Linked DNA regions of Roseivirga sp. BDSF3-8. The protein of the gene in region 2 interacts with the protein of the main gene of each other region in a pairwise test. Links are inferred from orthologs where the notes say so. Each region holds a gene or a part of one and is shown on either strand. Other genes may lie near its edges.

Evidence for each region.
Region 1: the proteins of priA (region 2) and AB9P05_RS08515 interact in binary tests that used the Escherichia coli proteins (3 or more experiments, as listed by UniProt). The link is inferred for Roseivirga sp. BDSF3-8 from one-to-one orthologs.

What each region holds. Positions count from the first base shown.
Region 1 is NZ_JBGNFV010000001.1:2,088,941-2,094,156, forward strand. The notes cover bases 2,501-5,216. They hold AB9P05_RS08515 (single-stranded DNA-binding protein), read right to left. Parts: upstream 4,236-5,216; coding sequence 3,765-4,235; downstream 2,501-3,764. Other genes in these bases: gldE (gliding motility-associated protein GldE), read right to left, coding at 2,501-3,730; mutY (A/G-specific adenine glycosylase), read right to left, coding at 4,278-5,216. In the rest of the region: ATP-dependent DNA helicase RecG, read right to left, coding at 1-1,786; gliding motility lipoprotein GldD, read right to left, coding at 1,791-2,396; more of gldE, read right to left, coding at 2,405-2,500. UniProt on the Escherichia coli protein: Plays an important role in DNA replication, recombination and repair. Binds to ssDNA and to an array of partner proteins to recruit them to their sites of action during DNA metabolism. Acts as a sliding platform that migrates on DNA via reptation.
Region 2 is NZ_JBGNFV010000001.1:640,412-648,544, reverse strand. Bases 2,050-5,181 are described here. They hold priA (primosomal protein N'), read right to left. Parts: upstream 4,801-5,181; coding sequence 2,299-4,800; downstream 2,050-2,298. Other genes in these bases: AB9P05_RS02570 (peptidoglycan-binding protein), read right to left, coding at 4,861-5,181; AB9P05_RS02580 (YccF domain-containing protein), read left to right, coding at 2,050-2,138. Also shown: AB9P05_RS02585 (ABC transporter permease), read left to right, coding at 1-1,743; more of AB9P05_RS02580, read left to right, coding at 1,764-2,049; more of AB9P05_RS02570, read right to left, coding at 5,182-5,634; AB9P05_RS02565 (GNAT family N-acetyltransferase), read right to left, coding at 5,716-6,282; AB9P05_RS02560 (energy transducer TonB), read right to left, coding at 6,366-6,674; AB9P05_RS02550 (TonB family protein), read right to left, coding at 7,247-7,864; AB9P05_RS02545 (energy transducer TonB), read right to left, coding at 8,129-8,133.

The DNA.
Region 1 (5,216 bases), 1.4 Mb from region 2 along the record:
TCATCAAGATGCAGTAAGACTGATCAGCGCCTCGCCCTACCCTGCCTCTAAGTTGATGAAGCTGTGCCAACCCAAAGCGTTCGGCATTTTCTATAACCATTACAGAAGCGTTGGGCACGTTAACACCTACCTCAATCACCGTAGTGGCTACCATAATATTTGTTTCCCCTTTAACAAAACGCTGCATTTCAAATTCCTTCTCTTCAGGTTTTTGCTTGCCATGCACAATGCTGACTTTATATTCCGGAAGAGGAAAAGCCCTGGCTACGCTTTCGTAGCCATCCATCAGGTCCTTAAGGTCAAGTTTTTCGCTCTCTTCAATCAAGGGGTACACAATGTATACCTGCCGGCCAAGTGCAATTTGCTTTTTCAGAAAGCCGAATATTTTCAGCCGCTTATTGTCATAGGCATGCATCGTTTGGATAGGTTTGCGACCAGCCGGCAGTTCGTCTATTACTGATAGGTCCAGATCTCCGTAAAGGGTCATTGCCAGCGTCCTGGGTATGGGTGTGGCTGTCATCACTAGCACATGGGGCATATACCCTGAACCCTTATTCCAAAGTTTTGCGCGTTGTGCTACGCCAAATCGGTGTTGCTCATCTATGACAGCTAGTCCGAGGTTTTCAAAACGGACCCTGTCCTCAAGGATGGCGTGGGTGCCGACCAATATTTTGAGCTCCCCTGATTCCAGCCCGGCTTCTACTTCACGCCGTGCCTTAATTTTGCTGCTACCAGTCAGTAGCGCAATCGGCATATTCATCAGTTCAGCGTACTCCTTAAGTCCTTTGTAATGTTGCTCCGCCAGTATTTGCGTTGGAGCAATAAGAGTCGCCTGTGCCTTACTGCCTATTGCAAGGAGCATGCAGATAAATGCCACCATGGTTTTACCACTGCCTACATCTCCCTGCAGTAACCTGTTCATCTGCCTGCCACTCTTAAAATCGCTATAAACCTCCTTTATTACACGTTTTTGAGCACCTGTAAGGTTAAATGGAAGGTGGCTTTCATAGAAATGCTTTAAAAGGGCTGTATCCTTCAGTAGCATTCCCTTCAGCTTTTCAGTACGGCTAAGCTTTAGAGTAAGTAACCTTAACTGAACGTAGAACAGCTCTTCGAATTTAAGACTGTGCCTTGCCAGCTTCAGCCATTTTTGATCTGCAGGAAAATGAATGTGTCTAATAGCCTCAGCCTTATCCATAAGGCCGTACCGTTCACGAATATAGCCTGGCAGTGTCTCGCGAATTTTAGGAATAGCTGTAGGGAGGAGTGCTTTAACAAGCTTGCTCAGTCCTTTGCTGTCAAGGTATCGGGAGCGAAGCTTTTCGGTTGTAGGATAGACCGGTTGCAGGTATCCGCCTGCATCGTGCCTTGTGGTGTATGCTTCCAGTTCCGGGTGGGCTATGGAGGCTTTTGCTCCAAAGAACTGAGGGCGGCCAAATACTACGTATTCTGTACCTGTACTGATGCGTTTCATGACCCATTGGATACCCTGGAACCAGGTAAGCTCTATACTTCCTGTGTCATCCGAAAAAACTGCAACCAGACGCTTTTTTCTTCCTATGCCGGATATCGCCAGGTTTCTGATCACTCCTTTTACCTGGACGTGGGTCATATCCCTGTTTATGTCCCGGATCTTATAAAGTCGTGTTCGGTCCTCGTAACGAAAGGGATAATGCTGAATGAGATCACCATAGGTGAATATGTCGAGCTCCTTATTAAGAAGAGCTGATTTTTGGGGCCCTACCCCTTTTAAAAACTCTACCCTTGTATCAAAAAAACCCGTCATGCGGCTACTCTTCCTTCCACTCCAGGGAATTGAGCATGTGAATGATATCTTTTTTTACATACTCGATAACAGGTGCCAAGGAGTCGTTTTTTGTGGCAGTGGGGAAATAAAGAGCACCCCGTAAAAAGTGTTGACTGGAGTCTGTTGTAAAAAACTGAAACTGCGTGGGCACTTCTCCTTCCAGTTCAGCCACTACAGCCGTTCTGCCTTTCGGTGTTCTTATCACCGTCTCATCGATAGCATAAGCTTTGATCTGGTGCTTGGAGGTAAGTCTGGTAGCGTCGCTTACATATTCTTTCACTAGGTCGGCACTGTCCTTTACGGATTTGTAAGTGATGACTACATTTGCGCCGAGGTCTTTGTATAGAAGATCTATCCAGTATCGCTCACTTATGTATGAGCTATCGTCTACTATCTGAGCTTCTTTGGAAAACTCGAACCAATAAGGAAAGCTATCAGGAAGTGCCTGATACCTATGTTCTGGCAGGTCAATTCTATTATACCCTTTGGGTTTAGGGGTGAATGTTTCACTTTCGCATGCACATATGCCTAATGTCATCAGGCATAGCCCGGTAACCAGAGTCAGAAAGTAATTACCTCGATATCTCATTTTCCGGCTTATATGTTCGTTTTTTTCTTTACCAGTACCCTTACTCTTTTAATGCGGCGATTGTCTACTGCCACAGCAGTGAAGACAAATTTATCGAAGGTAATTTTATCCCCTGCGCGCGGAAGCTTTGTATTCAGTTCAAGAAGTAATCCTCCGAGAGACTCACTTTCCCCTTTGACCTCTTCAAATAATTGGGCGTCTTCATCAATGATTTTACAAAAATCATTAAGGGATGTCTTTCCTTCAAATACAAAGGTATTTTCATCCAATTTATTGTAGGCAATATCCTCATCGTCAAACTCATCGTTAATCTCGCCTACAATTTCCTCTATTACATCCTCAAGTGTAATAAGGCCCGAAGTGCCCCCATATTCATCCACTACAATGGCCATATGAACCCGTTTCTCCTGAAAGTCTTTGAGTAAGCTATCAATTTTCTTACTCTCAGGGATAAAAAATCCAGGACGAAGAAGTTTCTGCCAATTGTAAGTGTCCTCCCTGTCAGTATAAGGCAACAGGTCCTTTATATAGAGGATACCTTCAATCTTATCTATCGTTTCACGGTACACAGGAATTCTGCTGAAGCCAGACTTATTGATGCGGTCCATGAGCGTATGAAAGTCATCCTCGATATCTACGGCTGTAATATCCAGCCTGGACTTCATCACCTGCTTTACTGAAATGGTACCGAAGTTAACAATCCCTTTTAAAATACCTTTCTCCTCCTCTGAGGCATCGGTATGAGTTGTGATCTCTAAGGCTGTATTGAGCTCATCTACCGACAGACTATAGGCTTTTTTTTCCACACGCCTCTCCACCAAGTCACTGATGTGGAGCAAAGCCCAGGAGAAAGGCCGGAATACAGACCGGCTGATATCCAGAAAAGGCGCAGTTACTTTGGCAAAAGGGATGTTGTTCAGGGTAGCGTAGTTTTTGGGAATCACCTCGCCAAAAAACAATATAGCAAAGGTGATTGCCGCAGTAAGTGATGCCACCAGCAGGCCTTCCGTACTTTTTGATCCTACAATCTCCCAGGTTACGAAGGTAGCCAACGTCACAATAGCGATATTGACAAGGTTGTTAAGAATCAGGATAGTGGCGAGTAACTGCTTAGGGTGCTCCAGCAAGGTATATACTCTTTTTTCCCGTTCGTTGCTGCTCTCCCGGCATTGACGTACGTCAGCCGGTGAAAGGGAGAAGAAGGCCACTTCTGATCCTGAGATCATGGCCGAAAGAAAAAGTAAAAATAAGATGAGAAGCCCGTTAACCATATAGAAAACAGGCATCCCAAACGTATCAGCCAATAGGATGAACCACGGATACGGGTCGTCTATCGTTGATTCCAAAATTTGTTAATTAGTTCGACAATCAGAATGGTAGATCATCTGTTTCGTCATCAAATGAAGCGATGTTCTCAGCAGGCTGGTTGCCACCTTCCTGTGATTGTGATGAAGAAGATGATGAATAACCTCCTCCGCTGTTGCCGCCATTATAATCATCGTCTCCACGACCGCCCAACAGCGTAAGGTCCCTACCTACAACTTCAGTAACGTAGCGCTTATTTCCGTCACGGTCATCGTAAGAACGGGTAGTGAGTTTACCCTCGATATAAACCTGCTTGCCTTTGCGCAGATACTTTTCGGCAATTTCTGCCAAAGGTGACCAGAGCACCACATTATGCCACTCGGTATTAGTTACCCGCTCACCGTTGCGATTACGGTAGGATTCGCTTGTAGCAATGGAAAAATTCGCTACTGCGCGTCCACCATCCAGGTGCCTTACTTCAGGGTCTTTGCCCAGGTTCCCTACTAGTATTACTTTATTGACTCCTCCAGCCATAGCTAACTTTTTTTGCCCAAAACTACGAATCTTTTCATGAACTCAGCAAACGGTGAGATCTTTTAAAAAATTATCAATTAAAACGGGCTTTGGCAATTTTTCGACCTTTTCTTTCGAAAATTCCTGTAAACCAGCATTAAATAAAGTTTTGCTCAGATGCTCCTCCTTAAGCTCAATAACAAAAAAAGTAGCCTGAATGCGTTGATGAGATAGTAAATGTTTCCGGGTGGCAGATACTGATTCCAGTATACCACCTTTATTCATAACATGTCTTACAACAGGGTCTTTTTCTATTAGTTCCGGTGTGCCAGCCTCTTTCGTTTCCACCAGATAAAAATCATATAGACCCTGCCAAATATCATTAGGACCTCTGGCATTAAGGTACAGGTTTTCGTCCTGAAAGAATACTATATAATTAAAATATCGGTTCTTTACCTTCTTTGCTTTCGACCTTACAGGTAATTCTCCCTGCAGGTTATGTTCAAAGGCAAAACAGCCAGACTGTACGGGGCACTCCCTGCATCCCGGATTGGCAGGGGTGCAGTGTAAGGCACCGAATTCCATCATAGCCTGATTAAAAACTCCGGCCCTGTCGGCAGGCATAATGCTTAGCCCCAGTTCAAAGTAGGTTCGCTGATTTTTCGGCACCTTCACATCCGAACGGATACCGAATAGCCTGCTCAGTACCCTCATTACATTTCCATCTATGGCCGGCACTTTTTCATTATAGGCAAAGCTCGCAATCGCTGCTGCAGTATAGGGGCCGACACCCGGTAATTTCAGTAGCTCTTTATAGGTTTTTGGGAAGTTTCCGCGGAGTTCTTGTACAATAAATTGTGCGCATGCATGTAAGTTTCTGGCTCGCGAGTAATATCCAAGCCCCTGCCAGTGCCTAAGCACATCTTCCTGTGCGGCATTTGCCAGGTCTTCGATTTTTGGATAGGCTTCGATAAAGCGCTCAAAATAGGGTAGCCCCTGAGC
Region 2 (8,133 bases):
ATCGCCCTGCTGCTTGGTTGTATCGGTGTAGCGAGTACGGTGCATGTATACATACGGAGTAAGATCCCCTACGTAGCCGTATTAAGGTGCCTGGGCGCTAAGGGAGCGGATGCTTTCTTCATCTTCCTGATCCAGATAGGTACTATGGGCCTCATTGGTAGTGTAATAGGGGCTATACTTGGTAGCTTGCTGCAATACGTCATCCCAAGTATTTTCCAGGGTATGCTTACTGTGGAGGTAAGTACAGGCCTTAGTGCTCTTGCTATCATTCAGGGGATACTCACCGGCTTCTTCATCTCAATACTGTTTGCGCTACTTCCTCTGCTAAGTATCAGGCAGGTGTCTCCTTTGGTTACGCTGAGGGCTGCATACGAGCCCACCACTTCCAAGCGGGACTGGCTGCGATGGACTGTTATTCTGGCAGTGGTATTGTTCGTGTTTATATTTGCTTTTGTCCAAACCGGAGAGTGGACAGAGGCAGGGCTGTTTACTTTATTTATTTGCTTTGCCTACCTCATATTATTTGGTTCCGGGCGCCTGCTTATGTGGGCTGTTCGCCGGTTTATTCCAGCCGGGTGGCCTTATGTATACCGGCAGGGGGTAGCTAATCTTTACAGGCCACAGAATCAAACTATTGTACTGCTTATATCTATCGGGCTGGGAACGGGTATGCTTGCAAGCCTCGTGTTTGTGCAGCATATGCTCCTTGACGAGCTACGCTTTGCAGACGGGGCAAATAAGGCAAACTTTATCTTATACGACATACAACAGGCACAGCGTGACGGGGTGGTGGAAATCCTGGATAGTGCCGGGTTGCCTCTGCTTACGGAGGTGCCCGTGGTTACCACCCGTATCTCGGGTATAAATAACCGAAGCAGGCAGGCCCTGCTGGCTGATACCACTGATGACTATAGTGACCGTAGCCTGAGCTGGGAATATCGCATCACCTTTCGTGATGAGCTTACGCCTTCTGAAAAAATCACTGAGGGCAAATGGAGAGGACAGGTACAGAATCCGGGTGATTCTGTGTTTATCTCCCTTGACCAGGAGTTTGCGGAACGTCTCGGTGTGGTCATAGGTGATAAGATCACCTGGAACATTCAGGGGTTGCCTGTGGATACTTATGTAGGTAGTTTCCGGGAGATAAACTGGACGGAGGTAGATGCAAACTTCATGGTGCTGTTTCCTTCGGGTGTGCTTGAAAAGGCCCCCCATTTTACCCTGGTTTTCACCAGAGTGTCTTCAGATGAAGTAGCTACGGACATACAACAGGCTGTCGTTAGTAAATTCTCTAATGTGACGATTATCAACCTGGGAAGGATGTTTGATAAGGCCAGTGAAATTGTGGATAAAATGGCCTTCGTAATACGTTTTATGGCCTTATTTAGCATACTAACAGGGCTTATCGTACTTATAGCCTCGGTACTCATCAGTCGTTTTCAGCGTATCCGGGAGAGCGTACTGCTACGTACCATTGGTGCCAGCCGTAAGCAAATATGGCTCATTCAGCTATTCGAATACCTTTTCCTGGGTAGTCTGGCTGTTTTTACCGGAATATTGCTCGCGGCCCTGGCCAGTGCACTGCTCGCTGTTTTTGTCTTTAATATTACCTTCAGTCTGCCCTGGTTGTCGCTTTTACTTATCTTTATCGTCATTACCGGCCTCACTGTGGGTATCGGTTTGTTTAATAGCCGGGAGGTGGTGAGCAGACCTCCCCTGGCTGTGCTCCGTAAAGAAGTATGAACCTAAATGCTTAAATAAATATGAAAACTTTACTGAACCTCCTTTGGCTGGTGCTGGGGGGAATTGCCGTTTTTCTTGAATATGCCTGGGGTGGGCTTGTACTTTGCCTTACCATAGTCGGTATTCCATTTGGGCTACAAACATGGAAGCTTGGTATTGCTCAACTGATGCCATTCGGCAAGAAGGTGGAGCGTACCGGAGGGCTGTTTGTGGTCAATGCCTTTTTTAATATCATCTGGATCATATTTGCCGGTATCTGGATAGCGCTGACGCATCTGGTGCTGGGAATAGGGTTATGTATAACCATCATAGGTATTCCTTTTGGTATTCAGCATTTCAAATTAATGCGGCTTAGTTTTGCGCCCTTCGGGTATGACCTCAGAGAAGAATATTAGCAGGAAGGGGTAAAAAAATAGGGGAGCCCGTAAGGACTCCCCCAAATATCCGTGGGAATAGGTTAGGTTGATCCTAGTCAATCTCACGGTTTAAGATGACACCACCCTTTATTGATTAGTCTGGAAAAAGTAACCTTCCCTGGTAAAGAAGTTTTTTGTTTTAAACCGGATCCACATCAAAAACCACCTGTACTGAGCGGTAGGCCTTATTTTGCTGCAGAGAAATTACTTCCTGCCTCAGCCTTTCTTTTGCTGCGGCGCCCTTGCCGGGGTCCCGCTCCAGCTTGATTGTAATCTCCATCAGCCATTGGTTTCTCAGTTTGGCTATGCCAGGCTCTACCGGGCCAAGGACCCGCTGAGGGTCTATGGCAGCCCTGAAAAGGCTTGCCAGATTCTGCGCAGCTTTTTCCACCCGTTCCCTGTCAGCATGTTTCAGCGTGACTTTTACCAGCCGTACATAAGGAGGGTAAGCGTATTTTTTCCTTTCATCCAGTTCCAGTTCAGCCATGCGTTGATAATCGTGTGCGGCCACCTGTTGTAGTAGCGGCTGCATAGGGTTGCCAGTCTGCACAATGACCCTGCCGGCAATGTTTTTACGTCCCGCACGTCCGCTAACCTGGCTGATGAGGTGATAGGTACGCTCCTGGCTTCTGAAATCAGGGAAATGCAGCATCCTGTCAGCATCAAAGACTGCTACCAGGCTCACATTATCAAAATCCAGCCCTTTGCTCACCATTTGAGTACCCACCAATACATCCACATAGCCCTGGCCGAAGTCTTCCAGTATTTGCTGAAAGCTATATTTTGTCCGTGTAGTGTCCAGGTCCATCCGTTGAACCCTGGCTTCAGGTAGGAGCAGTTTTATTTCTTCCTCCAGTTTTTCAGTACCCAGGCCTACCGTTTTCAGCTTGGCTGAGCCACAGGCAGGGCATACCCCGGGCTGCTTTTCTTTGTAGCCGCAGTAGTGGCATTTCATTTCGTTACGAAACTGGTGGTAGGTGAGGCTTACTGCACATTGCCGGCAGGTAGGAATCCACCCACAGTCTTCACAGGAAATGAAATAACTGTAACCCCGCCGGTTCTGGAATATGATGGCCTGTTCTTTTCTTTCAAAGGTTTCGGTGAGGGCTTCTACCAGTTGGGGCGAAAACTCGCCATGCATTTTTTTCTGCTTGCGTGCCAGCCGGGTGTCCACCAGGTGTATATCAGGCAGGCTGGCCTCCCCGTAGCGGCTGGATAGCTCCACATACCCGATTCGGTTGCGGATGGCCAAGGCATAAGTTTCCATAGAGGGAGTGGCTGAGCCTAACAATACCTTTGCATGATGCTGGCGGGCCAGCATCAGCGCGACGTCGCGGGCATGATACCGGGGGGCAGGATCAAACTGCTTGTAGCTGGGCTCATGTTCTTCATCAACTATCACCAGGCCCAGGTTATCAAAAGGAAGGAACACTGTGGACCGTACCCCGACGATAAAATCAAAGCGCCCTTCCAGCACCCCTTTCCAGGTTTCTACCCGTTCATTGGCCGAGTGGCGGGAGTGGTATATGCCTAGCCTCTCGCCAAAGACGGCCTGCAGCCTCCTTACGATTTGGGTGGTAAGGGCAATCTCCGGAAGCAGATAAAGTACTTGCTGACCTTGCTCCAGGACCTTGGCTATCAGGTCCATGTATATTTCTGTTTTGCCACTGCCCGTTATGCCGTGCAGCAGGACCGCCTCTTTGCTGTCAAACAGATGGATAATCTCATCACGGGCACCCGCCTGAAGCTCTGAAAGGACGGGTAAAGCCTGGTCGGCTTCCGGCAGGTCTCCAAAGCGGCTTATGGTTACCTTGAATTCCTGAAAAATCTCTTTTTGAATGAGAGTACGGATGGCAGCAGGGGAGATGTCTGCCTCGGTGAGGCTTTTTTTGGCAATGCCGGCCACATTAGCCCCCGGCCTTTGCAGTACAGGTACCAGAGCCAGGTATTTCATTACAGCGTCTGTCTGCTTTGGCGCGCGCTCTAACTCAGGCAGTAAAGCCTCCAGCATACCGGGATCCTCCGCATATTCCTCAGCCAGCCGCAGGCGGTTTTCCGTTTTAGGGGCAAATCGCTCACGTTTTTCCTGGTAGGTCAGTATCAGCCCCTTCTCCAGTAGTATTTTCAGTATTCGCGGATAGCTCTTAATCTGCAATATGGCAGCGGCGTCCTGGTAGCTGATTACCTGCTGATCCAGCAGGGCATCAATAAGTAACACCTCCTTATCAGATAAATCGGGCATGGCCGCCTCCGCATCGGCATGAGGGTGTAGCTGAATGAACGACTCGGTGCTTAATTTCAGTCCGGAAGGAAGAGCCGCCGCCATCACTTCCCCAATAGTGCAGAGGTAGTATGAGGCCATCCAGTCATACAGGTCAAACTGTCGGCGATGCATGATTGCCTGTGTGTCAAGCAGTTCATCAATAGGCTTAGGCTCATAGGCTTCGGGGGCTGTATGGTGCAGGCGCTCCACTACGCCGGTTACTACCGGCTGGCGACCAAATGCCACAACTACTCTGGCCCCTTCTGTAATATCGGCGTGCATATCTTCCGGTACCAGGTAGGTGAATCGCTTGGGAATAGGCACCGGCAGGATCAGGTCTGCAAATAATAGGGAGTCGGCGGGAGAGTTATTTTCCATACGCATGCAGCCGGTAAAAATAGGCAATCGCTCGCTCACTTGCGAACCCTCAGCCAGTGATTATCCCTGGTTGCTGCTAAGGCGGTACTGCGTGCGAAGTGCCTCCAGGGTACGAAAGCCAAATATACCATAGTTGGCAGGCCTTATATAAGGTGAGTCGTTTTGGTTGTTTACCTGGTTCAGCCATTGCTGAAAGCGTACCACCGCTTCGTAGGTGGCTTGGCGGTCGCCATTTATCGGGCCATTATATCTTTCCAGCCCTTGCAGTGCCACCTGAATGCTACGGATAGTCGCGGGGGGCGTGCTGTTTTCCAGGCGCAGGTTTATATTTTGACCGTGCATCTGCATTTCAAGCTCAAACAGGGTATAGGCATATTGCCGGCGATGGTTGATTAGCTCATTTCCCGCTTCGGTCAGCGCCCGCACTTGTGCTATCAGGCTATCTTTGCTCATGGAGGCATCAAAGTATTCACCGGAAATCAGCGCCAGTGTCGCAGGTGTTAATGCCTCTTCATTCACTCTTTTACATTCCTCGAGTTTCTTTTCAGCCTGGTCTACTTCCAGGCGGCAGTCTGTGGGTTCGTTCCCTTCATTATCGCCTTTTGCCAAAAGGGGCTGACTTACGAGGCCGAATCCGCATAAAGCAATGCTGAATATCATGAAAATGTAAATAGCAAACAGCATTGGCTGACGTACCATGTCCCGGCCCTGCTCTTTGGTAAGCATACGGAAAGACAGGAAGGCCAGCAAAAAGCCCAGTCCTGCGGTACCCATGCCTAGTATATCTACCACAGGCAGGTCCATTACGGCCAGGAGAGTAATCATTGGTTTCATGGTAAAATGGTTACCTGCAAAAGTAGGTGATGAGGAGTAATGAGAAAAAGTAAATCCTAATTGGATATTACACAATCCAGTCTATAAGTGATGGATAAAGTCCTTTTTCACAAGACCATACAAAATCACATCCTCATATCCCTCGTCGCGTTTTTTGGCAGCACCGCGTAGTATGCCGTCTTTTTTGAAGTTGAGGTTTTTCAGCACCTTTACGCTGCTTTCATTGCCAGGTAGTACCAGGGCATCTACCCGGTTTACCCCGATTTCGGCAAACAGGTAGTCCAGTATTCTTGTAAGGGCCTCGTTCATGAGTCCGTGGCCCCAGTACTCTCTACCCAGGTTGTAGCCAATCTCGAGCCGGTCACCCCTCAGATCAAAATGCACCAGGCCGATATTGCCTATAAATTGATCATCCTGAAATACACCCCAGTACAAACGCTGACTTTGCGCATAACAGGTTTTCCAGTACTGAATCCGCTGGCGGGCATCACGGACATTGGATAGATAATTGCGAAAGTTGAAGTGCGTTACCTCATCATCGTTGAATACCTTAAAGACCCCATCGGCATCATGGCTGGAGACTTCCCTGAGCGTAAGACGGTCGGTATGAAGGGTAGGTATTTTTGAGAAGAGTTTTTTTAGGTCCATGTTTTTCCGGATAGCTTAAGATAGAGATGCCCTAGACGACAGAGTGCATGCCAAGTGGCTGCATAATCTAGCTCAGCCTTAGTTTAGTCTTTTTCCGGGTAAAAGATAATGCTTATTTCCAGCTTGGTAGAGACGGGTTTGCCATTTTTCATACCCGGGTTCCAGGCAGGCATGTTCTTAACAATATTCTCTGCGGCATCTTCATATTCTGCCGGCACTGTACTTAGGTTTTTAACCTTATCTACTGAGCCATCTTTCTGTATGCTGAACGCGACATCGACGACAATTTTATGTTCTTTGAGTGTGCCTTTACGTGGGTGGGTGCTATGCTCACTCAGATAGGCTTCCAAGGCACTTAATCCGCCCTTATAGCCTGGTCTTTTGCTCAGCATAGCCATTTTTTGAGGATTTGCCGCGCGTAAAATGGGCCTTTCATAACCACCATCATGCGAAAGCTTAAATATAATTGGAATTACCATCCTAACATTGACATTTTTGCCTCGCTGTTTGCCAGGTTGCCAGTTTGGGGCGTTACGTATGACTCGTTCAGCCTCTTCGTCACAGCCCGACCCAATGCCCTTTATGGCCAGGACATCACTTATACTTCCATCCTTATTCACTACGAACTGGATATAAACCCTGCCTTCTGTGCCCAATCGCTTAGCCTGTGTGGGGTATTTAAGGTTTTGCTGTAAATAGGCAGCCCACCCTTCCATGCCCCCTGCGGGCACCGGTTTTTCATCCACTATTGTATATGTCTCTTCCGGGTTGTCCTGGGCTATTCCGCTTAGTGTGGTGATGAACAAAAGAATTATTGTTGCGAAACAAGTGTAAAGTGTGTTTTTCATGCTATTAAATAGGTTATGTTCGACCCTTATTTATAGGGAAATTGCGGAGACAGACTCAAAAAATTATGAAATAGAAAATTTATAATAATCAGGTTTTCCATCACACAGAGACCTTATTACAAAGTCAGGTCCTGTTCTTCAAGCCTGAAGTAGACCGTAAGAATCAGGTCTGTGTCAATTTTGTAGCCACTATAGTCTTTTCCGGGCTTCCATTCAGGCATGTTCTCTACTAGCCGAACCAGTTCCTCTTCACATCCATACCCCTTTTCTGTAAGAGGAGTTATGTGACTAACCTTTCCCTCTTCGCTAACAGTGAATCGTACGCTAACAGCGCCCTGTATACTGTCCTTTAAAGCCGCTTCCGGATAGTTAAAATTTTCATTTAAGTAGGTAGTCAATTGAGGCATTCCCTTTTTTAAGATGGGCTTTTTATGAAGAACTGTAAATTTCTCCCAATCGGCAGGTTTTATACCTATGTAAACTTTTTTATCGGGAACGCCATGCAATGAGAAAACTATAGGTAATACCATCCTTACTTTTACCACTTTACCTTCATGCTTTCCGGGTTTCCAGTTTGGAGCATTGCGCACCACCTTGGCCGCCACCGAATCGCATGCTGCTCCTATCCCCTTTAAGACTTTGACTTCGGTTATATCTCCTTCCTTATCCACCACAAACTGGACATATATTCTCCCTACTATGCCGAGCCTTTTAGCATTTTCCGGATATTCCATATTATTTTGAAGGTAATTGGCCCATCCTTCCATACCCCCTGCCGGCACCGGTTTTTCATCTACTATTATAAACACTTGGTTTTTTTGGTCTTCAGAGAGTTTCTGCGTTATACCGGGAAGTGATGAAAAAAGGAGTATATAGCTAAAAATGAAGGTTATAAAGATATTGCTATTCATGCTTTTTTATTTGGTGGTGTGTATGCTGATCAATAGTAGCAGGAATTAATTTGATGTAGCATCCTTGAAGATTTTCATGTTTTTTTACTACG